4 regions of the Bradyrhizobium sp. Kon58 genome follow, and region 3 is predicted to be linked to each of the others. Evidence: predicted binding sites of a transcription regulator. Region 3 holds the regulator's gene; each other region holds the start of a gene.
What was found. Region 3 encodes PhoB, which activates phosphate uptake and scavenging genes when phosphate is short. Its sites were predicted from a motif close to TGTCATNNANCTGTCAT; they were not measured.
Positions count from the first base shown of each region.

Region 1: the regulator PhoB is predicted to act here: its motif matches at 3,103-3,119, upstream of phnF (phosphonate metabolism transcriptional regulator PhnF).
Region 2: the regulator PhoB is predicted to act here: its motif matches at 4,579-4,595, upstream of AC0L20_RS19670 (Orn/Lys/Arg family decarboxylase).
Region 4: the regulator PhoB is predicted to act here: its motif matches at 4,171-4,187, upstream of ugpB (sn-glycerol-3-phosphate ABC transporter substrate-binding protein UgpB).

Region 1 covers NZ_JBVVOT010000042.1:35,289-41,123, forward strand. The annotation lists gene phnD (phosphonate ABC transporter substrate-binding protein) at 1-375, shown strand, start outside; gene phnE (phosphonate ABC transporter, permease protein PhnE) at 452-1,336, shown strand; gene phnE (phosphonate ABC transporter, permease protein PhnE) at 1,333-2,181, shown strand; gene phnF (phosphonate metabolism transcriptional regulator PhnF) at 2,341-3,069, opposite strand; gene phnG (phosphonate C-P lyase system protein PhnG) at 3,189-3,653, shown strand; gene phnH (phosphonate C-P lyase system protein PhnH) at 3,658-4,266, shown strand; gene AC0L20_RS36510 (carbon-phosphorus lyase complex subunit) at 4,269-5,372, shown strand; gene AC0L20_RS36515 (alpha-D-ribose 1-methylphosphonate 5-phosphate C-P-lyase PhnJ) at 5,369-5,835, shown strand, end outside.
Region 2 covers NZ_JBVVOT010000011.1:34,817-40,651, forward strand. The annotation lists gene AC0L20_RS19655 (hydroxyacid dehydrogenase) at 172-1,221, shown strand; gene AC0L20_RS19660 (hypothetical protein) at 1,378-1,590, shown strand; gene AC0L20_RS19665 (GNAT family N-acetyltransferase) at 1,595-2,170, opposite strand; gene AC0L20_RS19670 (Orn/Lys/Arg family decarboxylase) at 2,177-4,534, opposite strand; gene AC0L20_RS19675 (xanthine dehydrogenase family protein molybdopterin-binding subunit) at 4,637-5,835, opposite strand, start outside.
Region 3 covers NZ_JBVVOT010000016.1:20,909-26,743, reverse strand. The annotation lists gene AC0L20_RS24135 (acetylornithine transaminase) at 1-247, opposite strand, end outside; gene AC0L20_RS24130 (GcrA family cell cycle regulator) at 703-1,215, shown strand; gene phoB (phosphate regulon transcriptional regulator PhoB) at 1,425-2,132, opposite strand; gene phoU (phosphate signaling complex protein PhoU) at 2,155-2,871, opposite strand; gene pstB (phosphate ABC transporter ATP-binding protein PstB) at 2,882-3,703, opposite strand; gene pstA (phosphate ABC transporter permease PstA) at 3,700-4,545, opposite strand; gene pstC (phosphate ABC transporter permease subunit PstC) at 4,550-5,539, opposite strand; gene pstS (phosphate ABC transporter substrate-binding protein PstS) at 5,639-5,835, opposite strand, start outside.
Region 4 covers NZ_JBVVOT010000004.1:111,298-117,132, forward strand. The annotation lists gene AC0L20_RS09305 (sn-glycerol-3-phosphate import ATP-binding protein UgpC) at 1-1,007, opposite strand, end outside; gene ugpE (sn-glycerol-3-phosphate ABC transporter permease UgpE) at 1,013-1,861, opposite strand; gene ugpA (sn-glycerol-3-phosphate ABC transporter permease UgpA) at 1,861-2,742, opposite strand; gene ugpB (sn-glycerol-3-phosphate ABC transporter substrate-binding protein UgpB) at 2,788-4,104, opposite strand; gene AC0L20_RS09325 (CaiB/BaiF CoA transferase family protein) at 4,336-5,553, opposite strand; gene AC0L20_RS09330 (organic hydroperoxide resistance protein) at 5,729-5,835, opposite strand, start outside.

The sequences.
Region 1 (5,835 bases), on a different contig from region 3:
CTGGCGCAGGGCACGGTCGACGTCGCCGCCAACCAGTGGACCAGCGACGACGATTCAACCCTGGCGCAGATGCTGACCAAGGGCATGCTGAAGAATGCCGACGGCTCGGCGATGAAGAAGGACGATTTCCGCATCATCCACAAGTCGGCGCCGATCATCAACGGCCCCTACGCGTACAATTCCGATCTGCCGGAAGAGGCCAAGGCCGCGATCGCGAAGGCGTTCTTCGACGCGCCGGCCAAGGACAAGGCTGCGTTCGATCGCCTCCAGGACGGCCAGAAGAAGGGTTTTCATCCCGCGACCACCAAGGATTGGGATGGCACGATCGAGCTGATCAAGTTCGTCGATGCGCTGCGTAAGAAGAAGGCGTCCTGAGTTTCGGGACGATGCCACTGGAGCCGGGTCGATGGACCCGGCTCTTTCTCTTTGATCGACCACCTTTCCTGATCAGATGACCGTCGCGGTTTCGATCCTCCCCGAGCAGCAGCTCGCCGTGCTCAACGCCGCCTATCGCCAGGCGGTCGCGCGCAAGCGGCTCCGACTCCTGTTTGGAGCCGTGGTGTTCGCCGCTGCACTGCTCCTCGCCGCCATCGGCGCCGAAGTGAATCTGCGCACGCTGTTCACCCATTACGGCAACTTCATCAGCTATTTCGACCGCATCCTCACACTCGACAGCGGACAGCGGGTCTGGACCGATGCCGGCGAGTGGCTCTGGGGCTGGCGCAAATGGCTGAAGATGCTGGGCGAGACCCTGCTGATCTCCTATGTCGGCACGCTGATTGGCGCGACTTTTGCATTCTGCCTGAACTTCCTCGCGGCTGAAAACACCTCGCCCGCGCCCTGGCTGCGCTTCGTGGTGCGGCGTCTGCTCGAATTCGCCCGCACGGTGCCCGGCATCGTGTTTGCGCTGATCTTCGTGATCGCCTTCGGACTCGGACCGATGGCGGGCGTGCTGGCCATTGCGATTCACTCCACCGGCGCGCTCGGAAAGCTGTTCTCCGAGATCGTCGAGAACGCCGACATGAAGCCGGTCGAAGGCGTCCGCTCGACCGGCGCGAGCTGGCTCTCCTGCATGCGCTTCGCCATCCTGCCGCAGGTCACCGCAGGTTATGCCAGCTACGCGCTGCTGCGTTTCGAGATCAACGTTCGCGAGGCCTCCGTGATGGGCTTCGTCGGGGCCGGCGGCATCGGCCAGGAGCTCGTCGTCGCCATCCGCAAGTTCTATTACTCCGACGTCAGCGCGATCCTGCTCACCATCATCGTCACGGTCTTCATCATCGACATCAGCACCGGCTGGCTGCGCGGCCGTCTGTTCGGCAAGGAGGCGCGGACGTGACGGGGCCGCAGGAGATCGACACCGCCGCGCTTCGCACGCGCTACCCTGATGTGTTCGACCGGCCGGCCTCGGCGCGGCTCGCCATGCCGGCGATGATCGTCGCGGCGCTCGCGATCCTGATTTATGGCCTGGTCGATCTCGATTTCTCGCCCTCGCGGTTCGTCGCCGGCCTCAGCCAGCTCGGCTGGATCAGCCTGATGATGATCCCGCCGGATCCCGGCTCGTCGCTGCCGATCTATCTGAAGGCGCTGGGCGAGACGCTGTCGATCGCGCTACTTGGCACGACGCTGGCTGCACTGTTCGCGCTGCCGGTCAGTCTTCTTGCCGCGCGTAACGTCGTGCCGTCGAAGCTCCTGCGCTTTCCGATCCGCCGCTTTCTGGATTCGATCCGCGGCGTCGACACGCTGATCTGGGCGCTGGTGTGGATCAACGTGGTCGGGCTTGGCCCGTTTGCCGGCGTGCTCGCCATTGCCGTGTCCGATTTCGGCGCGTTTGGAAAACTGTTCTCGGAGGCGATCGAGGGCGCCGACCAGAAGCAAGTCGAAGGCATCCGCGCCTCCGGCGGCAGTGCGCTGCACGAGATTCGCTTCGGCCTGCTGCCGCAGGTCCTGCCCGTGATCGCCGGGCAGGTGCTCTATTTCATCGAGTCGAATACGCGCTCGGCCACCATCATCGGCATCGTCGGCGCCGGCGGCATCGGCCTCCAGCTTGCCGAGCAGATCCGCGTGCTGGAATGGCAGAAGGTATCGTTCCTGATCCTGATGATCCTGGTCGCGGTCGCCGCGATCGATTTCGTCTCGGGAAAACTCCGCTTCGCCATCATCGGCCGAAGGGCAGTGGCGTAGGTCTTCGCCTCTCCCCGCTTGCGGGAGAGCCCGACGCGCGCAGCGCGGCGGGTGAGGGGGACTCTCCGCGAGTCCGTCTCTTACGGTGATTGTGGAGGCAGCCCCTCACCCCAACCCTCTCCCCGCAAGAACGGGGCGAGGGAGAACAAGCAGCCCACCCTACGACTCCACCAGAAATTCCACCCGCTCTGCGGCAAATCGCGAATGCTTGGTGACCAGCGGCTTGCCGTCGAGGTCGTGGTCGGTGGCATCGACCACCAGGATCGGCCGTCCCAGCGCCAGATCGAGCCGTGCGGCGTCGGTGGCGTCGACGATGCCGGCGGTGATCCGGGTCGCGCCGCGGCGATAGTCGCGGACGCCGTAATGCTCGAGCAGTTTCGTCATCGAGCGGGTCGCGGCAAAGACGTCGCCCGCGCCCGGGAACAGCTGCGCCGACAGCCACGTCGTGGAGACGCAGATCGGCGTGCGGTCGGCGAGGCGCATCGCCTCGATCCGGACCAATGGTGCGCCGGCCTTGAGACCGAGCTCCCGCGCGAGTTCGCGGGTCGCGACATCATCGGACGCTTCGATCAAGCGGCCATGCGGTTCGCGGCCGTCCGCGCCGACGATCTCGGAGAAACGGGTCCGCGAGCGCAGTGGATAAGCGAGCTTCTGCGCCTCGACATAGGTTCCGCTGCCGCGTTCGGCCCGCACGATGCCGCGCTCGGCAAGCGCGGCCAGCGCGCGTCGTACGGTATGGCGGTTCACGCGATAGGTTTCGGCGATCTCCACCTCGCCCGGCAGCTTGTCGCCCGCCGCAAAGCGGCCGTCGGCGATGCCGCGCTCGATGCCGTCGGCAACGAGGCGCCACAACGCGACGCCGGAAGAGGCTGTGTCCTGCATGCTCATGTGGCCGGGAAGCTACTCCAGAAATCACGCCTTTGTCACGAAACAGTCATGGCGCTCCGGTATCAAGTTGTCTAGTATCATAGACAACTTGGATTCGGCAAGTTCTGCAGAAAGTTTCGGTGGATGTGGTGACCCAGCACAACAATCAGCAAGCCCAGCGCAAGGCCGCAATGGCCGTGCTGGCGCACGCGGAGGCGGGCGAGATCGCCGCTCGCCTCCGCGCACTCGCTTTGCCGGCGCATCAGGATCTGCGCGCGCCGGAAAACGGCCTCGTCATGCTGCGCGGCCGGGTCGGCGGCGACGGCGCGCCGTTCAATCTCGGCGAAGCGACGGTGTCGCGCGCCGCGGTGCGGCTTGCGAGCGGCGAGGTCGGTTTCGGTTACACGCTTGGTCGCGACGGCGAGAAGGCGCGGCTGATCGCGCTGTGCGATGCGCTGGTGCAGTCCAGCGATTTCGGCGCCGCGGTGGAGCGGGACATTATCGCACCGTTGCGTGAGCAGCTGATGATCAAGCGCAAACAGGTGGCGGCCGAGACCGCCGCGACGAAGGTTGATTTCTACACCATGGTGCGCGGTGAAGGGTGAGATCATGACCACGATTGCGGAACTGCCGCCGGGGTTCGCCGACAAGGTGCTGTCGGCGCAATCGACCTTTCGTTCGGTGATGGACGCGATGGCGCGGCCGGGATCGGTCCAGCGCATCGTGCCGACATCAGGCGCGCCTCACACGATGATGCGCGGCACGGCCGCGATCGCGCTGACGCTGTTCGACCACGACACACCGCTCTGGCTCGATGCGCGCATGTCGGAAAGCGCCGAAGTGACAAAATGGTTGAAATTCCACACCGGCGCGCCGGTGGTGCAGGATTCTTCCATCGCAAGCTTCGCCCTGATCAGCGACGGCGGAGCGCTGCCTTCGCTCGAGCGCTTCGCGCTCGGCACCAGCGAATATCCGGATCGGTCCACCACATTGATCCTTCAAGTCGAGAGCCTGGACGGAGGACGCGGCTTCGAGCTGCGCGGTCCCGGCATCGACGGTGTCGCGACGCTCAAGGCCTCGATCAAGCCGTTCGACCTGTTCAATCGCCTGCGCGTCAACGAAACGCTGTTTCCGCGCGGCATCGATGTGGTGCTGGTCGCCGATGACGCCGTGGTTGCGATCCCGCGCACCACGCGTGTCGTGAGCAAGGGAAGCTAGCTATGTATGTCGCAGTCAAGGGCGGCGAACGCGCCATCGAGAACGCCCATCGCCTGCTCGCCAGTGCGCGGCGCGGCGACCAAAGCGTGCCGGAAATCACGCTCGATCAAATCTCCGAGCAGCTCGGCCTCGCCGTGGACCGCGTCATGAGCGAAGGATCGCTCTATGACCGCGAGCTCGCGGCGCTGGCCATCAAGCAGGCGCGCGGCGATCTGATCGAGGCGATCTTTCTGGTCCGCGCCTTCCGCGCCACGCTGCCGCGCTTCGGCGCGAGCGAGCCGGTCGAGACCGGCGCGATGCGGGTGCGGCGGCGGGTGTCCTCGACCTTCAAGGACATTCCCGGCGGCCAGATTCTCGGCCCGACCTTCGACTATACCCACCGCCTGCTCGATCCCTCCCTCGCCGAAGGCTTTGTGCCGGAAGCGCCAGCGACGGCCGAAGCCTCCACGGTGCCAACGCCGCGCGTGACCGATATCCTCGGCCGCGACGGCCTGATCGAGCTCTCGCCGCAAGCGGAAGAGGGCGCGAGCGTCGGCGATCTCACCCGCGAGCCGCTGAATTTTCCGGCGGACCGCGATCTGCGTCTGCAGAACCTCGCGCGTGGTGACGAAGGTTTTCTGCTGGCGATGGGCTATTCCACCCAGCGCGGCTATGGCCGCAACCATCCGTTCGCCGGCGAAATCCGCTTCGGCGAGATCGAGGTCGAATTTTCGGCCGAAGACGTCGGCTTCGCCGTGCCGCTCGGCTCGATCGAACTCACCGAGTGTCAGATGGTCAACCAGTTCAAGGGCTCCGCGACCGAAGCGCCGTGCTTCACGCGCGGTTATGGTCTCGCCTTCGGCCAGAGCGAGCGCAAGACCATGTCGATGGCGCTGGTCGACCGCGCGTTGCGTGCGCGCGAGCTCGGCGAAGAGGCACTCGCCCCTGCGCAAGACGAAGAATTCGTGATGTCGCATTCGGACAACGTCCAGGCGACCGGCTTCGTCGAGCATCTGAAGCTGCCGCACTATGTCGACTTCCAGTCCGAGCTCGGCTTGTTGCGCAAGCTGCGCAAGGAATTCGCTGACGCCAATGCGCCCGACGCCATGAAGGAGGCCGCGGAATGAACGCGCCCGCCTACAATTTCGCCTATCTCGACGAACAGACCAAACGGATGATCCGCCGCGCGATCCTCAAGGCGATCGCGATCCCCGGCTATCAGGTGCCGTTCGCCAGCCGCGAGATGCCGATGCCCTATGGTTGGGGCACCGGCGGCGTCCAGGTCACCGCCGCGATCCTCGGGCCCGAGGACGTGCTGAAGGTGATCGACCAGGGCTCCGACGACACCACCAACGCGATCTCGATCCGCAAATTCTTTGCCAAGACCGCCGGCGTCGCCACGACGACCGCGACTGAAGATGCGACCGTGATCCAGACCCGTCACCGCATTCCCGAGACGTCGCTGCACGAAAATCAGGTGCTGGTCTATCAGGTGCCGATCCCCGAGCCGCTGCGCTTCCTCGAGCCGCGCGAGACCGAGACGCGGCGCATGCACGCACTCGCCGAATACGGGCTGATGCATGTGAAGCT
Region 2 (5,835 bases), on a different contig from region 3:
CAGCGGGATTGTCAACATGTCCGGGCTGCACCGTGATCTGCGCCAGACGACCTGCCGCGGCCGGTGCCGCCGTGTCATAAGCGGCAATAACAAGAGAACGGAGGAACGCATGACAGGAGCGCGCGAAGCGCTGGCCCTGCGGATCTCCTGGAGAGAGCCGGAAGGGTCCTGATGTCCGTCAACAGCAAGCGCGTCTTCTACGTCAAATATCTGGCCAACCCGATCTACATCGACATCCTGAGGGCGCGGCCCGACGTCCGGCTCGATCGCATCGAGAACGAGAGCCCCGCGGAATATTTCGCGCCGATCATCGAAGCGGCTCATGTCTACCAGATCGGCGCTGCCCGCGACGAACTGGCCCCGCACTTCCATGTCGATCCTGCCTTCCTGAAGCGCGCGCCGAACCTGCTGCTGGTCTCCAGCAACGGCGCGGGATTCGATCCTGTCGACGTCGAGGCCTGCACCGATGCCGGCGTGCTGGTCGTCAACCAGTCCGGCGGCAATGCCCATTCCGTCGCCGAGCATGCGCTGGCGATGATGCTGACGCTGTCCAAGCGCATCATCCAGTCCGACCGCAAGCTCCGCAGGGAGTCCAACGTCAATCGCAACGAACTCGTCGGCAACGAGATCGAGCACAAGACCGTCGGCATCATCGGCCTCGGCAATGTCGGTCGCCGCATCGCCGCGCTGTGCAAGGGCCTGTTCGGCATGAAGGTGCTGGCCTACGACCCTTACTTGACGGCCGAGGTGATGGCCGAGCGGGGCGGCGAGAAGGTGGAGCTCGACGAGCTCTTGCGCCGCGCCGACTTCGTCTCGATCTCCTGTCCGCTCGACAAGGGCAGCCGCAACATGATCAGCGTGCGCGAGTTTGGGTTGATGCAGCCGCATGCGTACTTTATCACCACGGCGCGCGGCTTCATCCACGATGAAGATGCGCTGCTCCAGGCGTTGCGTGACAAGCGCATTGCGGGCGCCGGTCTCGACGTCTGGTCCAAGGAGCCGCCGCCGCCGGAGCATCCGCTGCTCCAGTTCGATAATGTGCTGGCGAGCCCGCATACCGCCGGCGTCACGATCGAGGCGCGGCAGAACATGGGCCGCATTGCGGCCGAGCAGGTGCTGCAGACGCTCGACGGCAAGCGCCCGCCGCGTATCATCAATCCGGAGGTCTGGCCACGCTATGCCGAGCGATTCAAGCAGGCGTTTGGTGTGACGCCGGCGTAGTCGGCAGTCGCTTTGTCCTTCCGTGGGCGGCGCTCCTGCTGCCGAATGATCGGCGGACGGGAACCGCGCCCGACTTTGATCCGCGTCAAAATCTCCCTCCCGGATTCCGCCTAAATGGGATTAGAGTGAGCGCCGCCGGGGCAGGCAGGAGGTCCCATGTCAACTTATGTGGTCAGGTTCATGAAGGACGTGCTCGGCCAGTACGGCCGGCAGATCGAGGTGTGCCAGGGCACGCTCGAGATCGACGCTTCCGACGAGGACGAAGCCAGAGAGCGGGCGAAGGCAAGGTTTTGCGAGGACCAGGCGTTGCACCACTGGTCGTTGCATGCCGACCGCATCCAGGTCAGACCGGCTGACTTTCCGTCGTGAGCGCCTAGCGCCGGGGCGCCGTGACAGGTGGCGCAGTGACGCCAGCGCCGAGCGAGCGCTGTACCATGACGGTGTCGGACCAGTGACCGTGGCGATAGGCGACACCACACAGAAGGCCGGCGCGCGCGAAACCGAACTTCTCGTGCAACGCCAGCGAGGGCGCATTGTCGGCATCGATATAGCCAATCATCTGGCGGAAGCCGGCGGCTGCACAAGCATCGATCAATTCCTGGAGCAACAGCCGTCCGACCCCGCGGCCAAGATGCTCGTGGTGGACGTAGATCGAATGCTTGGCGGTGTAGCGATAGGCTGGACGCTTGCGGAACAGCACGGCGTAGGCATAGCCCACGACTTCGCCGCGGTAGGCCGCGACCAGATGCGGCAGGCGGGTCTGCTTCAGGTTCTTGCGCCGGTCGCGCAGATCGTCCGGCTCGGGCGCACCGGTTCCCTCGACGTCGCGCGGCACGCCGTTGCGGACGTGATGGCGGTAGATCGCCAGCATCCCCTCGACATCGCTCTCGCGTGAGGGCCGGACCAGGACCGGCCCGTCATCCGGGCGCGCAATCGCAGTTTCGTTCATCGGCACCTACTCGGTAACGACGTAAGTATAGAGCCCGATGCGCCCCTGCGCATCGATCTCCTTGTAGACGCCCTGGATTTCCACGTCGAAGCCCGGGAACGTGTTGAAGCAGGTCTCGAACATCTTGAGATAATCCAGCATGGGCTTGGCCCGTTCCGTCAGCCGCTCGCCGGGCACGATGGTGGCGATGCCGGGGGGATAGACCACGAAGGGTGTGGTGGCGATACGGCCCGTGATCGCCTCGATCGGCAGATAGTCGACATCGTTGCGGAACAGGTAGCGCGCGGCATCGCGGGGCGACATCACGATGTCAGGCATATGCTCGGGCATGAACTGTCGCGCCTGAAGCGCGCTGACGTCGGCGGCGCGAAAGAAGCGGTGCATCTCGCCGCAGAGGTCGCGCAGCCGCACGCCGGCATAGCGCGCCTGCCGCCGCTGGGAGAATTCCGGGATAACGTCCGCAAGCAGCGCATTGTCGTCGTGCAGCCTCTTGAAGGCGACGAGACCAGAGATCAGCGTGCCCGCCTTGCTTGCCTCGACGCCCGGGGTAAGCAGGAAGAGCAGGGAGTTGAGGTCGTTCTTCTCGGGGACGATGCGGTTCTCGCGCAGATATTGCGCGACGACCGGGGCGGGGATGCCGTGATCGACATAGCCGCCGGTGATGCGATCGAAGCCGGGCGTGAGCAGCGTCAGCTTGTTCGGATCGGTCATGGCGAAGCCCTCGCTGAGGCCAGGGAAGCCATGCCAGGCGCTGTCGGGGGAGAGCTGCCACAGCGCAGGATTGGTGGCGAGCTCGTCGGTGGAGAGTGTTTCCCAGGCGACGTTGTGCGAAGCGCCGGCGTGGCTGACATCGGGAATGGCGACGCGATCGGGGACGAAGGGTTCGAAGAACCAGCGCCTGTCCGGATTCTGCTCCTTCTCCTCGAACTCCCTGCGCATCGCGCGGATCTTCTTGCGCAGCTCGACGCCGAGCCGGATGGTGTCGTCCCACAGCACTTCGCCGGAGCGGCCCTTCATCATCTGCGCGCCGACGTCGAGCGAGGCGAACAGCGGGTAGAATGGCGACGTGGAAGCGTGCTGCATGAAACTTTCATTGAAGCGGCGGTGCTCGACGCGTCGCTTCTGGCCGCGGATGTGACGATCCTTGATGTGGATTTGGGATGCCTGCGAGAAGCTCGCGAGCTGCTTGTGGGTCGACTGCGTCGCGATGATCCCGGGTGCCTCGGGGGGAAGGTTCGCCAGCCCCATGGCGAAGCGGCCTGCATAGAGCGGGTGGAACTTCATGAAGCCTGCCCAGGCCTCGTCGAACAGGATATACTCGCAGAGATGGCCGATGCGCTTCAAGATCATCTCGGCGCTGTGGATGGTGCCGTCATAGGTGCACTGCTCGACCACGGCGACGCGGAACGGCCGCTCCTTGCGCCAGGCGTCCTTGTCCGTGACCAGGGGATGATTGCGGATTGCCTCGCGCAAGGCTTTTTCGTCGAGCATATCCCAGCGCATCGGGCCGATCAGGCCCCAGGCATTGCGGATGGTCGGCACGTAGACCGGGACGCCGCCATTGATCATCAGCGCGCCGTGATGGGCAGCCTTGTGGTTGTTGCGGTCGAACAGTACGAGATCGCCGTCGGTGACGAGGGCGCCGAGCGCAACCTTGTTCGAGGTCGAGGTCCCGTTGAGCACGAAATAGGTCTTTTCGGCGCCAAAGATCTGGGCGGCTTCCTTCTGTGCCTTCAACGCCGGTCCTTCATGGGTGAGGAGGTCACCGAGGTCGAGCACGGAATTGTCGAGATCGTCGCGAAATACGGACTCGCCGAGATGTTCGACGAAGACCCGTCCGATCGGGCTGCGGTTGTAGAACACGCCGCCATTGTGGCCCGGACAGGTCCATAGCTGGTTGCCCTCCTCGGCATAGTCGACCAGCGCGCCGAAGAACGGCGTCTTCAGCGTCTCTGCATATTGCTTCAGACGGCTGATCAGGTTCTTGGCGATGAAGGTCGGTGTCTCCTCGGACAGGAAGACATAACCGTCGATGAAGTCGAGCACCTCGACCGGGAGATCCTCGAACCGCTTGCGCCGGATCAGGAGGATGATCGGGAAATCGAGGCCGCGCCGCCGCATCAAGTTGATCAGCGCCGAGGTCTTGCCCTCCAGGCCCTTCTTGCCCCAATCCACCACCATGCAGCCGATCGCGGCATCGGTCTGCACCGCCATCTCCGCGTCCTCCAGCTTGCGGGCGCGAACGACCTCGAAGCCGGAACGCTGGATCTCCTCGATGATCTGGTTGAAGCGCACGCCTTCGAGGTCGTCGGCGTCGAACACAGGTGCGGCAAACAGGAAGTTGAAGCGCTTGAAATAATCCATTGTCCATCCCGAATGTGCGAGACCGACAGGTCTCGACACATTTGATGACAGCTGGATGACAGCGGGCGCGATCCCGAGCGGGCCGGTCGGATGACCGGCGTCTCAGTCGAGAAGCTTGTCCAATGTGATGGGGAAGCGGCGGATGCGCTTGCCGGTGGCGTGATAGACGGCGTTTGCGATCGCCGCGGGGACGCCGACAATGCCGATTTCGCCAATGCCCTTGATGCCGAGCGCGTTGATGTGCGCGTCCGGCTCGTCGACGAAGATCACGTCGATGTCGCGAACATCTGCATTCACCGGGATGTGGTACTCGGCGATGTTCGCGTTCATGATCCGTCCGAAGCGGTGATCCATCACCGTCTCCTCGTGCAGGGCCATCCCGATCCCCCAGACCACGCCGCCCATGATCTGGCTGCGGCCGGTCTTGGTGTTGAGAATCCGTCCGGCCGCGACGGCGCTCACGACCCGCGTCACGCGAATGACGTTTAGCTCCTCGTCCACCTTGACCTCGGCAAAGACGGCCGAATGGGTATTGCGCGCGTGCTTCTTGTCCTCATCGAACTGGTTGAGCTTCTCCTTCTCGATACGTTCGACGCCGCCATGGCGCATCGCGTCGGCGATCGAGACTGCGCGGCTGTTGTCGCTGGCGCTGGCAATGCTGCCGTCGATCAGGACCGTATCGGCCAACGCGGTGCCGGCGAGCGGCGAGCCAGGGATTTTCCCGGCCAGACCTAACACCTCCTTGCGCACCTCCTCGGCGGCTGCGAGCACCGCATGTGCGCTCGAGGCAGCCATCCAGGAGCCGCCCTCGACAGGCGCCTGCGGCAGGGTGGAATCTGCGAGCCGGACGCTGATGTTCTCGATCGGCAGGCCGAGTGCGTCGGCCGCGACCTGCGCCACAATGGTGTAGGTGCCGGTGCCGATGTCGGATGCGGCACATGACACCTCGGCATGTCCGTTCGACGTCAGCACGATACGGACGGCAACCGGCATCTGCAGTGCTTCCCACACGCCTGTCGCCATGCCCCAGCCGACCAGATCCTTGCCGTCGCGCATCGAGCGCGGCGCAGGATTGCGGCCGCTCCAGCCGAAGGCGTCCGCGCCGCGCGCGTAGCATTCGCGCAATTGCTTGCTGGTGTAAGGGAGGTTTTCGCTCTGATCGCGGTCCGAGTAGCACTTCAGCCGCAGTTCGACCGGATCGAGCTTGAGCGCGACGGCAAGCTCGTCCATGGCGCATTCGAGCGCGCAGACGCCCGACGCCGCGCCCGGTGCGCGCATGTCGCAGGGCGTGGAGACGTCAA
Region 3 (5,835 bases):
CGGCGAGCTTTTCGCCGTCCGGGCTCTGGAACAGGTTCGACATGTGCCAGAGCTTCGTGGCCTGCTCCTGCAACGCCGCGACCAGTGCCGGATGGGCATGGCCGAGCGCATTCACCGCCACCCCGGAGGTGAAATCGAGATAGCGCTCGCCATTGGTCGCGATCAGCCAGCAGCCTTCGCCACGCTCGAAACCGAGGTCGGACCTGGCGAAAACGGGGAGCAAATGCGGCGCTGCGCTGTTAGTCATGACGGTCACTTGAATGTTGCGGACGGTGTGTGCGTGCATTGCGCAACGCACCATCGACCGGCCCGGAAAACGAAACGTGCCGCCTCTTGAGGGCGGCACGTGCGACTATCTTAGGCCTGGTGAAACGGGTGTCAATGCCGCCCGGAAAGCCTCGCGAAACGCTGAATCCGTAGTCTTGCGGTGCCGATTTTGCGGGATTTAGCCACGGAACATGTGGAAGCGAGTCGGCGGACTCTTGCGCGGGAGTCACGCCATATTGTAGCGTTTGGATTGTCAGATACGACATCTCGTGCAGTGGTTCTGATCTTTAAGTCCTTATGTACCGGCGTAAACGTTCGGGCGTTCAAGACGCGCCCGGCGAGCCTTAAGGGATTCTGACGGCACGGGTTTTTGAAGGCTTAGGCATTCGCTGCGAGGCCCCAGGATGGCTGGCGCGCAGCGAGGGAAAGGGTGCAATGACGGTTTTGACCTGGTCCGATGATCGCGTCGAGCAGCTGAAAAAGCTCTGGGAGGCCGGACTTTCGGCCAGCCAGATCGCGGCGGAGCTCGGCAATGTGACCCGCAATGCCGTGATCGGCAAAGTGCACAGGCTCGGCCTTTCGGGCCGCGCCAAGAGCCCATCGTCGGCAGCGCCCCGGCCGCGCAAGGCGCGCCCCGCGCAGCACATGATGCGGGTGAGCCGCCCGATCTCGCGCGGCAACACCGCGCTGGCGCAGGCCTTCGAGGTCGAGGCTGAGCCGGATCCGGTCACCTACGACAACGTGGTGCCGATGAGCCAGCGGCTGTCGCTGCTGGAATTGAACGAGGCGACCTGCCATTGGCCGGTCGGCGATCCCTCGAGCCCGGACTTCTTCTTCTGCGGTGGACGGGCGTTGTCCGGCCTGCCCTACTGCGCCCAGCACTCGCGCGTTGCGTACCAGCCGGCGTCGGATCGGCGCCGCGCACCGGTGAAGCCGGGTCCGCGGTAAGCTAGCGCACGATCAGTCATCACGCGCGGCGCCTCAACAAATGCAGTGTCGTCCCGGCGAAGGCCGGGACCCATACTCCGAGCACTTAGTTGTTGTGCGAAAGGGTAACTCCGAGTCTTCGCCAAACCGCGCCCTGTGGTTATGGGTCCCGGCCTTCGCCGGGACGACATCGGACATGTCACGGCAGTTAGTAACCTAACCGCAGAAACCTACACCTGCTCCGCCTTCGCAAACCGATCATCCAGCGCGTAACCGGCGCCGCGGACGGTGCGGATCGGGTCCTGCTCGCGGCCGAGATTGAGCAACTTACGCAGGCGGCCGATATGCACGTCGACGGTACGCTCGTCGATATAGATGTCGCGGCCCCAGACGCTGTCGAGCAGCTGCTCGCGCGAGAACACCCGTCCCGGGTGCTCCAGGAAGAACTCCAGCAGGCGATATTCGGTCGGACCGAGATCGATCGGCCGGCCCGAGCGCGCCACGCGGCGCTTGTCGCGGTCGAGCTCGATGTCGCCAAAAGCAAGGACGGTGGCGAGCCGCTCGGGGCTTGCGCGCCGCAGCAGGCCTTTCACGCGCGCCAGCAGCTCCGGCACCGAGAACGGCTTGACGATGTAATCGTCGGCGCCGGTCGCAAGACCCCGCACCCGCTCGCTCTCCTCGCCGCGCGCGGTGAGCATGATGATCGGGAGCTGCTTGGTCTCGGGACGGGTGCGAAGCCGCCGGCACAATTCGATGCCTGACAGGCCCGGCAGCATCCAGTCGAGCACGATCAGATCGGGGATGTGCTCCTTGAGGCGGGTATCGGCGTCGTCGCCGCGCATCACCGTCTCGACGTCATAGCCGTCGCCTTCGAGGTTGTAGCGGAGAAGCTCGGTCAGGGCTTCCTCGTCCTCAACCACCATAATGCGTGCGCCCATCGGGTCGTCGCTCCTTAAGTCTTCAGGTGTTCGGTACCGTGTTGGCAAAGGTCGTCATGTCGCCCTTCGGCCGCTTGTCGGTGATCGCCTGGCCCTCGATCATGTAGAACACGGTCTCGGCGATGTTGGTGGCGTGGTCGCCGATCCGCTCGATGTTCTTGGCGCAGAACATCAAATGAATACAGAACGAGATGTTGCGCGGATCCTCCATCATGTAGGTCAGGAGCTCGCGGAACAGCGAGGTGCAGATGGCGTCGACTTCCTCGTCACCCTTCCACACTGCCATCGCCGCCGGCAAATCATGCGCGGCATAAGCGTCCAGCACCGACTTGACCTGCTGTTGCACGAGGTCGGTCATGTGCTCGAGGCCGCGGAACAGCTTGAGCGGATGGAAGTCCGTCTCCAGCGCCGCGACGCGCTTGCCCATGTTCTTGGCGAGGTCGCCGATGCGCTCGAGATCGGTCGCGACGCGCATGGCGCCGACGATCTCGCGCAGATCGACCGCCATCGGCTGGCGGCGGGCGATGGTGAGCACCGCGCGCTCCTCGATGCGCTTCTGCAGCGCGTCGAGCTCGGTGTCGATGGCGACGACACGCTGGCCGAGGGGGACGTCGCGGCGGATCAATGCGTCGACGGACTCGACGATCATGCGCTCGGCGATGCCGCCCATCTCGGCGACCAGGCGCGTGAGTTCCTGGAGGTCGGTGTCGAAGGCCTTTGCGGTATGTTCAGAACCCATGTCGCGTCTCCTAGCCGAACCGGCCGGTGATGTAATCCTGCGTGCGCCGGTCGGTCGGCGACGTGAAGATTTTGCTGGTGTCGTCGAACTCGATCAGCTCGCCGAGATACATGAAGGCAGTCTTGTCGGAGACGCGCGCCGCCTGCTGCATGTTGTGGGTGACGATCGCGATCGTGTAATCCTCGGACAGCTCCTGGATCAGCTCCTCGACCTTGGCGGTCGAGATCGGGTCGAGCGCCGAACAGGGTTCGTCGAACAGGATCACCTCGGGCCGCACCGCGACGGTGCGGGCGATGCAGAGGCGCTGCTGCTGGCCGCCGGAGAGCGACAGGCCTGAGGCGTTGAGCTTGTCCTTGACCTCGTTCCACAGCGCGCCGCCGCGCAGCGCCTTCTCGACGCGGCCGTCCATCTCGGACTTCGAGATCTTCTCATAGAGACGGATGCCGAACGCGATGTTCTCGTAGATCGTCATCGGGAACGGCGTCGGCTTCTGGAACACCATGCCGACGCGGGCGCGCAGCAGATTGAGGTCCAGCTTGCCGTCGAGAATGTTGGTCTGGTCGAGCATGAGCTGACCGGTGGCGCGCTGGCCGGGATAGAGGTCGTACATCCGGTTGAAGATGCGCAGCAGGGTCGACTTGCCGCAGCCCGACGGGCCGATGAACGCGGTGACACGGTTGGCGCCGAGTGTCAGGTTGATGTTCTTCAGCGCGTGGTGCTCGCCGTAATAGAAGTTCAGGTTGCGTACGGTCACCTTGGGCGGCGCCTCCGGCAGCACCGGCGCGTGCGGCAGGCCACCGGACGCGCTCATCGATACGGAAAGATCACTCATTTTGCGGTCCTCTCGGCGCCAAGGATGCGCGCGCCAATATTAAGGGCAAGAACGGTCAGGGTGATGAGCAGCGCTCCGCTCCAGGCCAACTGCTTCCAGTAGGCATAGGGGCTCTGCACGAAGTTGTTGATGGTGACAGGCAGGTTCGCCATCGTCTTGTTCAGGCCGAGGCTGAAGAACTGGTTCGACAGCGCGGTGAACAGCAGCGGCGCGGTTTCACCGGCGACGCGAGCGGTCGCGAGCAGCACGCCGGTGATGAGACCCGATCGGGCAGCCCGATAAGCGATCCGCTTGATCACCAGCGAGCGCGGCAGGCCGAGCGCCGAGGCCGCCTCGCGCAACGCGTTCGGCACCAGCAGCAGCATGTCCTCGGTCGTGCGCAGCACCACCGGGATCACGATGACCGCGAGCGCGAGCGAGCCTGCGATCGCCGAGAAGCCGCGCATCGGCACCACCACCGCGCCGTAGATAAACAGGCCGATGATGATCGAGGGTGCCGAGAGCAGGATGTCGTTGATGAAGCGGATCACCGAGGTCAGCCGGTCATTGCGGCCGTATTCGGCGAGATAGGTGCCGGCGAACATGCCGAGCGGCGCGCCGATGCCGACGCCGATCACCGTCATGATCAGCGAGCCGACGATGGCGTTGAGCAGGCCGCCCTCGTTCGATCCCGGTGGCGGCGTGTTCTCGGTGAACAGCTGGACATTGAGTCCCGCCACGCCGTTGTAGAGCAGCGTAATCAGGATCAGCGCGAGCCATGTGACGCCGAAGGCGGTTGCGGCGATGCAGAGCCCGCGGACGACGATGTCCTTGCGGCGTCGGCGTGAATAAATCGGGTTCATGGCGCTAGTTCCCCGCCTTCTTTTCCAGCCGCATCAGCATCAGCCGCGCCGCTGCGAGCACGAAGAAGGTCAGCACGAACAGCAGGAGGCCGAGCAGGATCAGGCCGGACTGGTGCAGGCCGTCGCTCTCGGCGAACTCGGATGCGATCGCCGCCGAGATCGTGGTGCCGGGGGCGAAGATCGAGGACGAGATCCGGAACGAGTTGCCGATGATGAAGGTCACCGCCATGGTCTCGCCGAGCGCGCGGCCCAGCGCCAGCATGACGCCGCCGATGACGCCGACGCGGGTGTAGGGGATCACCACGCTGCGGACGACTTCCCAGGTGGTGCAGCCGACGCCGTAGGCGGCTTCCTTCAGGACCGGCGGCACCGTCTTGAACACGTCGACCGAGATCGAGGTGATGAAGGGCAGCACCATGATGGCGAGGATCAGCGCGGCATTGAACAGGCTGAGATAGGACGGCGGACCTGCGAAGATCGCGCCCAGCACGGGCACGCCGTCGAAGATCTTGATCATGAAGGGCTGGAACGTGTTGGCGAGGAACGGACCCAACACGAAGAAGCCCCACATGCCGTAGATGATCGAGGGGATGCCGGCGAGCAGCTCGATCGCCATGCCGATCGGGCGCCGCAGCCATTGCGGGCAGAGCTCGGTGAGGAAGATCGCAATGCCGAGACCCACCGGAATGGCGATCAGCATCGCGATGAAGGAGGTGACGAGCGTGCCGTACATCGGCCCGAGCGCGCCGAGCACCGGCGGATCGGCGGACGGCGCCCAGCGCTGCGTCCACAGGAACGAGACCCCGAATTCCTTCATCGCCGGGAAGGCGCCGACGATCAGCGAAATGATGATGCCGCCGAGGATCAGAAGCACCGAGATCGCGGAGAGCCGCGTGATCCAGTAGAAGGTGACGTCCCCGAGCTTGAACGCGCTCAAGGCCTTGGCGCGATCATACGGTCCGGCGTCGTCGATTACATCGCTCTGAACGGCCATCTCTGCCACGCCGATCCCCTGTACTAAATAGTATACGTTTTTTGTTGGTCCCGCGCCCCGGATGCGGCGCAGCGCATCCGGGGCACGAGCGTCGCGAGCCTAGCTCTTGATTTCGGCAGCCCAGGTCTTCTCGATCAGCTGAACGACCGGGTCCGGCATCGGGATGTAGTCGAGCTCTTCAGCCGCCTTGCCGCCGCTCTTGAAGGCCCAGCGGAAGAACTTGATGGCTTCCTGCGAGGCCGCCTTGTCGGTCGCGTCCTTGTGCATGAGGATGAAGGTCGCCGCCGTGATCGGCC
Region 4 (5,835 bases), on a different contig from region 3:
TTCTCACCGATCGGCGGCGCCTCCGAGCCGGGAATGCGGACGATGACCTCGCCGGGTGGCAGCTCGCCGGGATTGGCGGCGATGCGCTGCTCGTCCTGAGCCCGCGTACCGTAGACGAAGGTTTCGGCGCCGACGCGCTCGATCGCTTCCACGGTGAGCGGAAGGGCGATGCCGCCCGCCGGCGTCTGGTCGGTGATGACGAAATCCTCCGGGCGGATGCCAAGGATGCCGGCATCGGTGCTGCCGAGCTGCGATCTGATTTCATCGGCGCGAATCGACATCAGATTCATCGGCGGTGCCCCGATGAAGGAGGCGACGAAAGTCGTCGCCGGCTTCTCGTAAATCGCGAGCGGATTGCCGACCTGCTCGACCTGGCCGCCATTCATCACCACGAGAACGTCGGCGAGCGTCATCGCCTCGAGCTGGTCGTGGGTGACGTAGATCGACGTGGTGTTGAGCCGGCGCTGCAATTTGCGGATCTCGACCCGCATCGCGATGCGGAGCTTTGCGTCGAGGTTGGACAGCGGCTCGTCGAACAGGAACACCTTGGGCTGGCGCACGATGGCGCGGCCCATGGCGACGCGCTGGCGCTGGCCGCCGGAGAGCTGGCGCGGCTTGCGCTCCAGCATGGATGTGAGCTCGAGCACGCGCGCGGCTTCGTCGACGCGGGTCTTGACCTCGGCCTCCTTCATGCCGCGGTTGCGCAGGCCGTAGGCCATGTTGTTGAAGACGCTCATATGCGGATAGAGCGCGTAGTTCTGGAACACCATCGCGATGTCGCGGTCGGCGGGCTCGATCTGGTTGACGATGCGGCCGCCGATGTCGATCTCGCCGCCGGTGACGGTTTCGAGGCCCGCGACCATGCGCAGCAATGTCGACTTGCCGCAGCCGGAGGGACCGACCAGCACGCAGAACTGTCCGTCGCCGACATCGACGTTGACGCCCTTGATGGCCTCGAAGCCGCCGGGGTAGGTCTTGCGGACGTTGCGCAGGGTGACGTTAGCCATGGGATCTACTTTTCCGTCTCCACGAGTCCGCGCACGAACAATTTCTGCATCACGACGACGACGAACACCGGCGGCAGCATCGCAAGCACGGCGGTCGCCATCACGATCGGCCATTCGGTCAGCGCGTCGGTGGTGGTGATCATCTTGCGGATGCCGACCTGGATGGTCTGCATGTCGTCACGGGTGGTGATCAGCAGCGGCCAGAGATATTGATTCCAGCCGAGGATGAAGAGGATCACGAACAGCGCCGCCATGTTGGTGCGCGACAGCGGCAGCAGCGTATCCCAGAAGAAGCGCAGGGGACCCGCGCCGTCGATGCGCGAGGCCTCCAGCAGCTCGTCCGGCACCGTCATGAAGAACTGGCGAAACAGCAGCGTCGCGGTGGCCGAGGCGATCAGCGGCAGCGACAGGCCCGCATAGCTGTCGAGCATGTGCAGATCGGCGACGATCTTGTAGGTCGGATAGATGCGGACCTCGACCGGCAGCATCAGGGTGATGAAGATGATCCAGAAGATCGGCATCCGGAACGGAAAGCGGAAATAGACGATCGCATAGGCCGAGATGATCGAGATCGCGATCTTGCCGACCGCGATCAGCAGCGCCATCACCAGCGAGTTCAGCATCATGTTGCCGACGGGCTCGCGGGTCGATCCGCTCGTGCCGACGAAAATGGTCTGGTAGTAGACTTCGAAGAAATGGCCGCCCGGCAACAGCGACATCTGCCCGTTGGCGATCAGCGCGTTGTCCTGGGTCGAGGCGACGAACGCGATGTAGACGGGGAAGGCGACGATCGCGATCCCGATCCACAAAATGGCGTGGGCGATGTAGCGCCGGAAGCCCTCTTCCTCGACCATCAGTAGGTCACCTTGCGTTCGACGAAGCGGAACTGGATTCCGGTGAGCACGATGACCATAACCATCAGGATCACCGACTGCGCCGCCGAGCTGCCGAGATTGCCGCCGAGCAAGCCGTCGGAATAGACCTTGTAGACCAGCGTGACCGTGGACGTTCCGGGACCGCCGCGGGTCATGGTGTCGATGATGCCGAACGTGTCGAAGAAGGCGTAGACGATGTTGACCACCAGCAGGAAGAAGATGGTCGGCGACAGCAGCGGGAAGGTCACGGTCCAGAACCGCCGCATCGGACGGGCGCCGTCGATCGCGGCGGCCTCGAACACGCTCTTCGGAATCGCTTGCAGGCCGGCGAGGAAGAACAGGAAATTATAGGAGATCTGCTTCCACGCGGCGGCGAGGATGATCAGAGCGGCGGCCTGGTCGCCGTCGAGCAGCGGATTCCAGTCGATGCCCATGTTGCGCAGATAGCGCGAGAGCACGCCGAGCGAGGGATGCAGCATGAAGATCCAGAGCACGCCGACCACGGGCGGCGCCACCGCATAGGGCCAGATCAGCAGCGTGCGGTAGAGCATCGAGCCACGCAGCGGCTTGTCCGCCATCACGGCGAGCAGCAGCGCGAAGGATAGCGACGAGACCGCGATGGCGAACGAGAACAAGAAGGTCCGGACGATCGCCTCGAAATAGGCCGCGTCCTTGAACAGCTCGACGTAATTCTCGAACCAGACAAAGGTGGTCGACAGCCCAAACGCATCCTGGAGCAGGAAGGACTGGATCACCGCCTGCAGCGCCGGCCAATAGAAGAAAATCAGGACGATCGCGAGCTGCGGCGCAACCAGCGCGTACGGTAACAGTCTTGACTGGAAAATGGCTTGCTTTTGCATGATGGGCGACGCCGGCAGGCCGTGCGGCCTGCCGGCGTCTTCGCCTTATTTTACGGCGGTCTTTTCGAACTGCCGCAGCATCGTGTTGCCGCGCTCGACCGCGGAATCGAGCGCCTGCTTGGCAGTCTTCTTGCCGGCCAGCGCCTGCTCGATCTCTTCCGACCAGACGTCACGCAGCTGCACCATATTGCCGAGGCGCAGACCGCGCGAATTCTCGGTCGGCTCCTTGTTGGTCAACTCGAGCAGCGGGGTCTCAAGATAGGGCTGGTCCTTGTAGAAGCCCTCTTCCTTCGCCTTGGCATAGGCCGCCTTGGTGATCGGCAGATAGCCCGAGGCCTTGTGGATATAGACCTGGCGATCGGTGTCCGAGAGGAAGGTCAGGAACTTTGCGACGCCCTTGTATTCCTCAGCCGACTTGCCGCCCATCACCCACAGCGAAGCGCCGCCGATGATCGAGTTCTGCGGTGCGCCCTTGATATCAGGATAATACGGCATCGGCACGGCGGTGAAGGCGAACTTGGCCTGCGCCTTGACGTTGCCGAAGAACGCCGACGAGGTCAGGTAGATCGGGCACTCGCCGGAGGTGAAGCGACCCTCGCCGGTATTGGTGCGGCCGGCGTAATCATACGTCTTGGTCTTCTGCAGCTCGACCAGGGTTTCGAGGTGCTTGACCTGAAGCGGTCCATTGAACTCGAGCACGGTGTCGAAGCCGTCGAGGCCGTTGGCCTTGCTGGCGAGCGGCACGTTGTGCCAGGCCGAGAGCTGCTCGAGGTTGACCCAGGTGACCCAGGAGCCGGAGAAACCGCAGGTGTCATGACCGGCAGCCTTCAGCTTCTTGGCGGCCTCGAACGTTTCGGGCCAGGTCTTCGGGATCTCGACGTTCGCCTTCTTCAGCTCGTCGAGGTTGACCCACATCACGGTCGAGGACGAGTTGAAGGGGAATGAGAGCATCTCGCCCTTGGACGTCGAATAATAGCCGGTGATGGCGGGCAGGTAGATCTTGGGATCGAACTTCTCACCGGCGTCGGCCATCAGCTTGTAGACGGGCTTCACGGCGCCGGTCGCGGCCATCATGGTCGCGGTGCCGACTTCGAACACCTGCATGATGTGCGGGGCGTTGCCGGCGCGGAACGCCGCGATGCCGGCGTTCATCGTATCGGGATAGTTGCCCTTGTAGGTCGGGATCACCTTGTAGTCGCTCTGCGACGCGTTGAAATCGGTGGCGAGCTTGACGATGACGTCGTTGTTGGCGCCGGTCATCGCGTGCCACCACTGGATTTCGGTCACGGCCAAGGCCGGCGAGGCCGATAGTCCAACCGTGAGCGCAATAGCGGCAGCCGCTCCAAAGTGTCTAAGAGCCATCAAGTAAACCTCCCTTGGCCGTTCTCTTGGGCCGTCAAAAATGATCGCTTGCGCTAGCAGCGCCATATGACGTTCACATGACTGTGTAAGCGGCCGAAACGAAAGCGGCAAGCGCGGCAAAAGGGAAGTCGTCAAATAGGCGAATGCCGCGCGCGCAGCGTCCTCCGTTCGCGGTGCACAGAGCGCCCGCGCCGCAGTGCGGCATTGCCGTCGGATGTGGAAGGCGAGGCGCTAGCGCTTGCGCTCGGGTCCGCAGACCGTGCCCTGCTCGACCATCGCGTCGATCTCGGACCTGGAGTAGCCGAACTCGCCCAGCACCTCGGCCGCATGCTGGCTGAATTTCGGCGGCAGGCGCCGCAGGCTCGGCTTGCTGCGATCGAGCCGGATCGGCGACGCCACGCCCTTGTACCAATCCTTCTCGATGATATCGCCGCGCGCGATCGTGTGCGGGTTGGTCAACGCCTGGTCGATCTTCTGTACGGGCCCTGCGGGCAGGCCCGCGGCGAGCAGGCGATTGCACAGCGGCTCGGCCTCGTGCTGGCTGAACACGGCGGCGAGCTCGGCCCGCAGAGCCTCGCGATTGGCGATGCGGTCCTTGTTGCGGGCAAAGCGCGGATCGGTGCCGAGCTCGGGCTTGCCGATCTCCTTGGCGAGCTTGCGGAAGGTGCCGTCATTGCCGACGCCGATGAAGATGTTGTCGGTCTTGGTCGGGAAGATCGCATAGGGCACGAGGTTGGGATGCTCGTTGCCGGTGAGCGCCGGCGGCTTGCCATGCATGAAATAATTCGCGGTGTGCGGATGCATGATGGCGAGGCCGGTCTCGTACAGCGTGGTCTCCAGGAACTGGCCCTGGCCCGAGCGCTGCCGCTCCGACAGCGCCATCAGGATGCCGATCGCCGCATAGAGGCCGGTGCCGATGTCGACCAGCGGCACGCCGATGCGCATCGGTCCGCTCTCGGGCGAGCCGGTCGCCGCGATCATGCCGGTCATGGCCTGGATGATGGCGTCATAGCCGGGATTGCCGCCGCGCGGGCCGTCGGCGCCGAAGCCGCAGATCCGGCAATGCACGAGGCGCGGAAATTTTTCCCGCAAGCTCTCGTTGCCGATGCCCCATTTCTCCAGCGTGCCCGGCTTGAAGTTCTCGATCAGGACGTCGGCGCTCTCCAGCATCTTGAGCAGCACGGCCCGGCCGCCCTCGGAGGCGAGGTCGAGGCCGATCGAGCGCTTGTTGCGGTTGATGCCGATGAAATAGGCCGCGTCCTCCTCGTGGAAGGGAGGGCCCCAGTCGCGCACCTCGTCGCCTGCGGGCGGCTCGACCTTGATCACGTCGGCGCCGTGGTCGGCGAGGATCTGGGTGCAATAGGGACCGCCGAGCACGCGCGTGAGATCGATGACGCGCAGGCCGCTCATTGCACCCGTGGCGGCTCCAGAACTGGCGGCTTCAGTCATGCCTTCGCGTCCCCTGTGTCGATATGATCACAGGCCTAACGAGGTTCGTCCGAGCCGGCAATGGCTTCCCGCGTAGGGCGTCATGCAGGCCGCTCGCCGCAATCCCGCGGGATGGCAAATCAAGCGAAGCGGCCGGCCCGAGGGGGATCCCGGGCCAGCCGCTTCAGTTACCCGATCAGACGACCGTCAGGCGGACGTCGACATTGCCGCGCGTCGCGTTGGAATACGGGCACACCTGGTGTGCCTTCTCGACCAGCGCCTCGGCTTCCGCGCGGGCGAGGC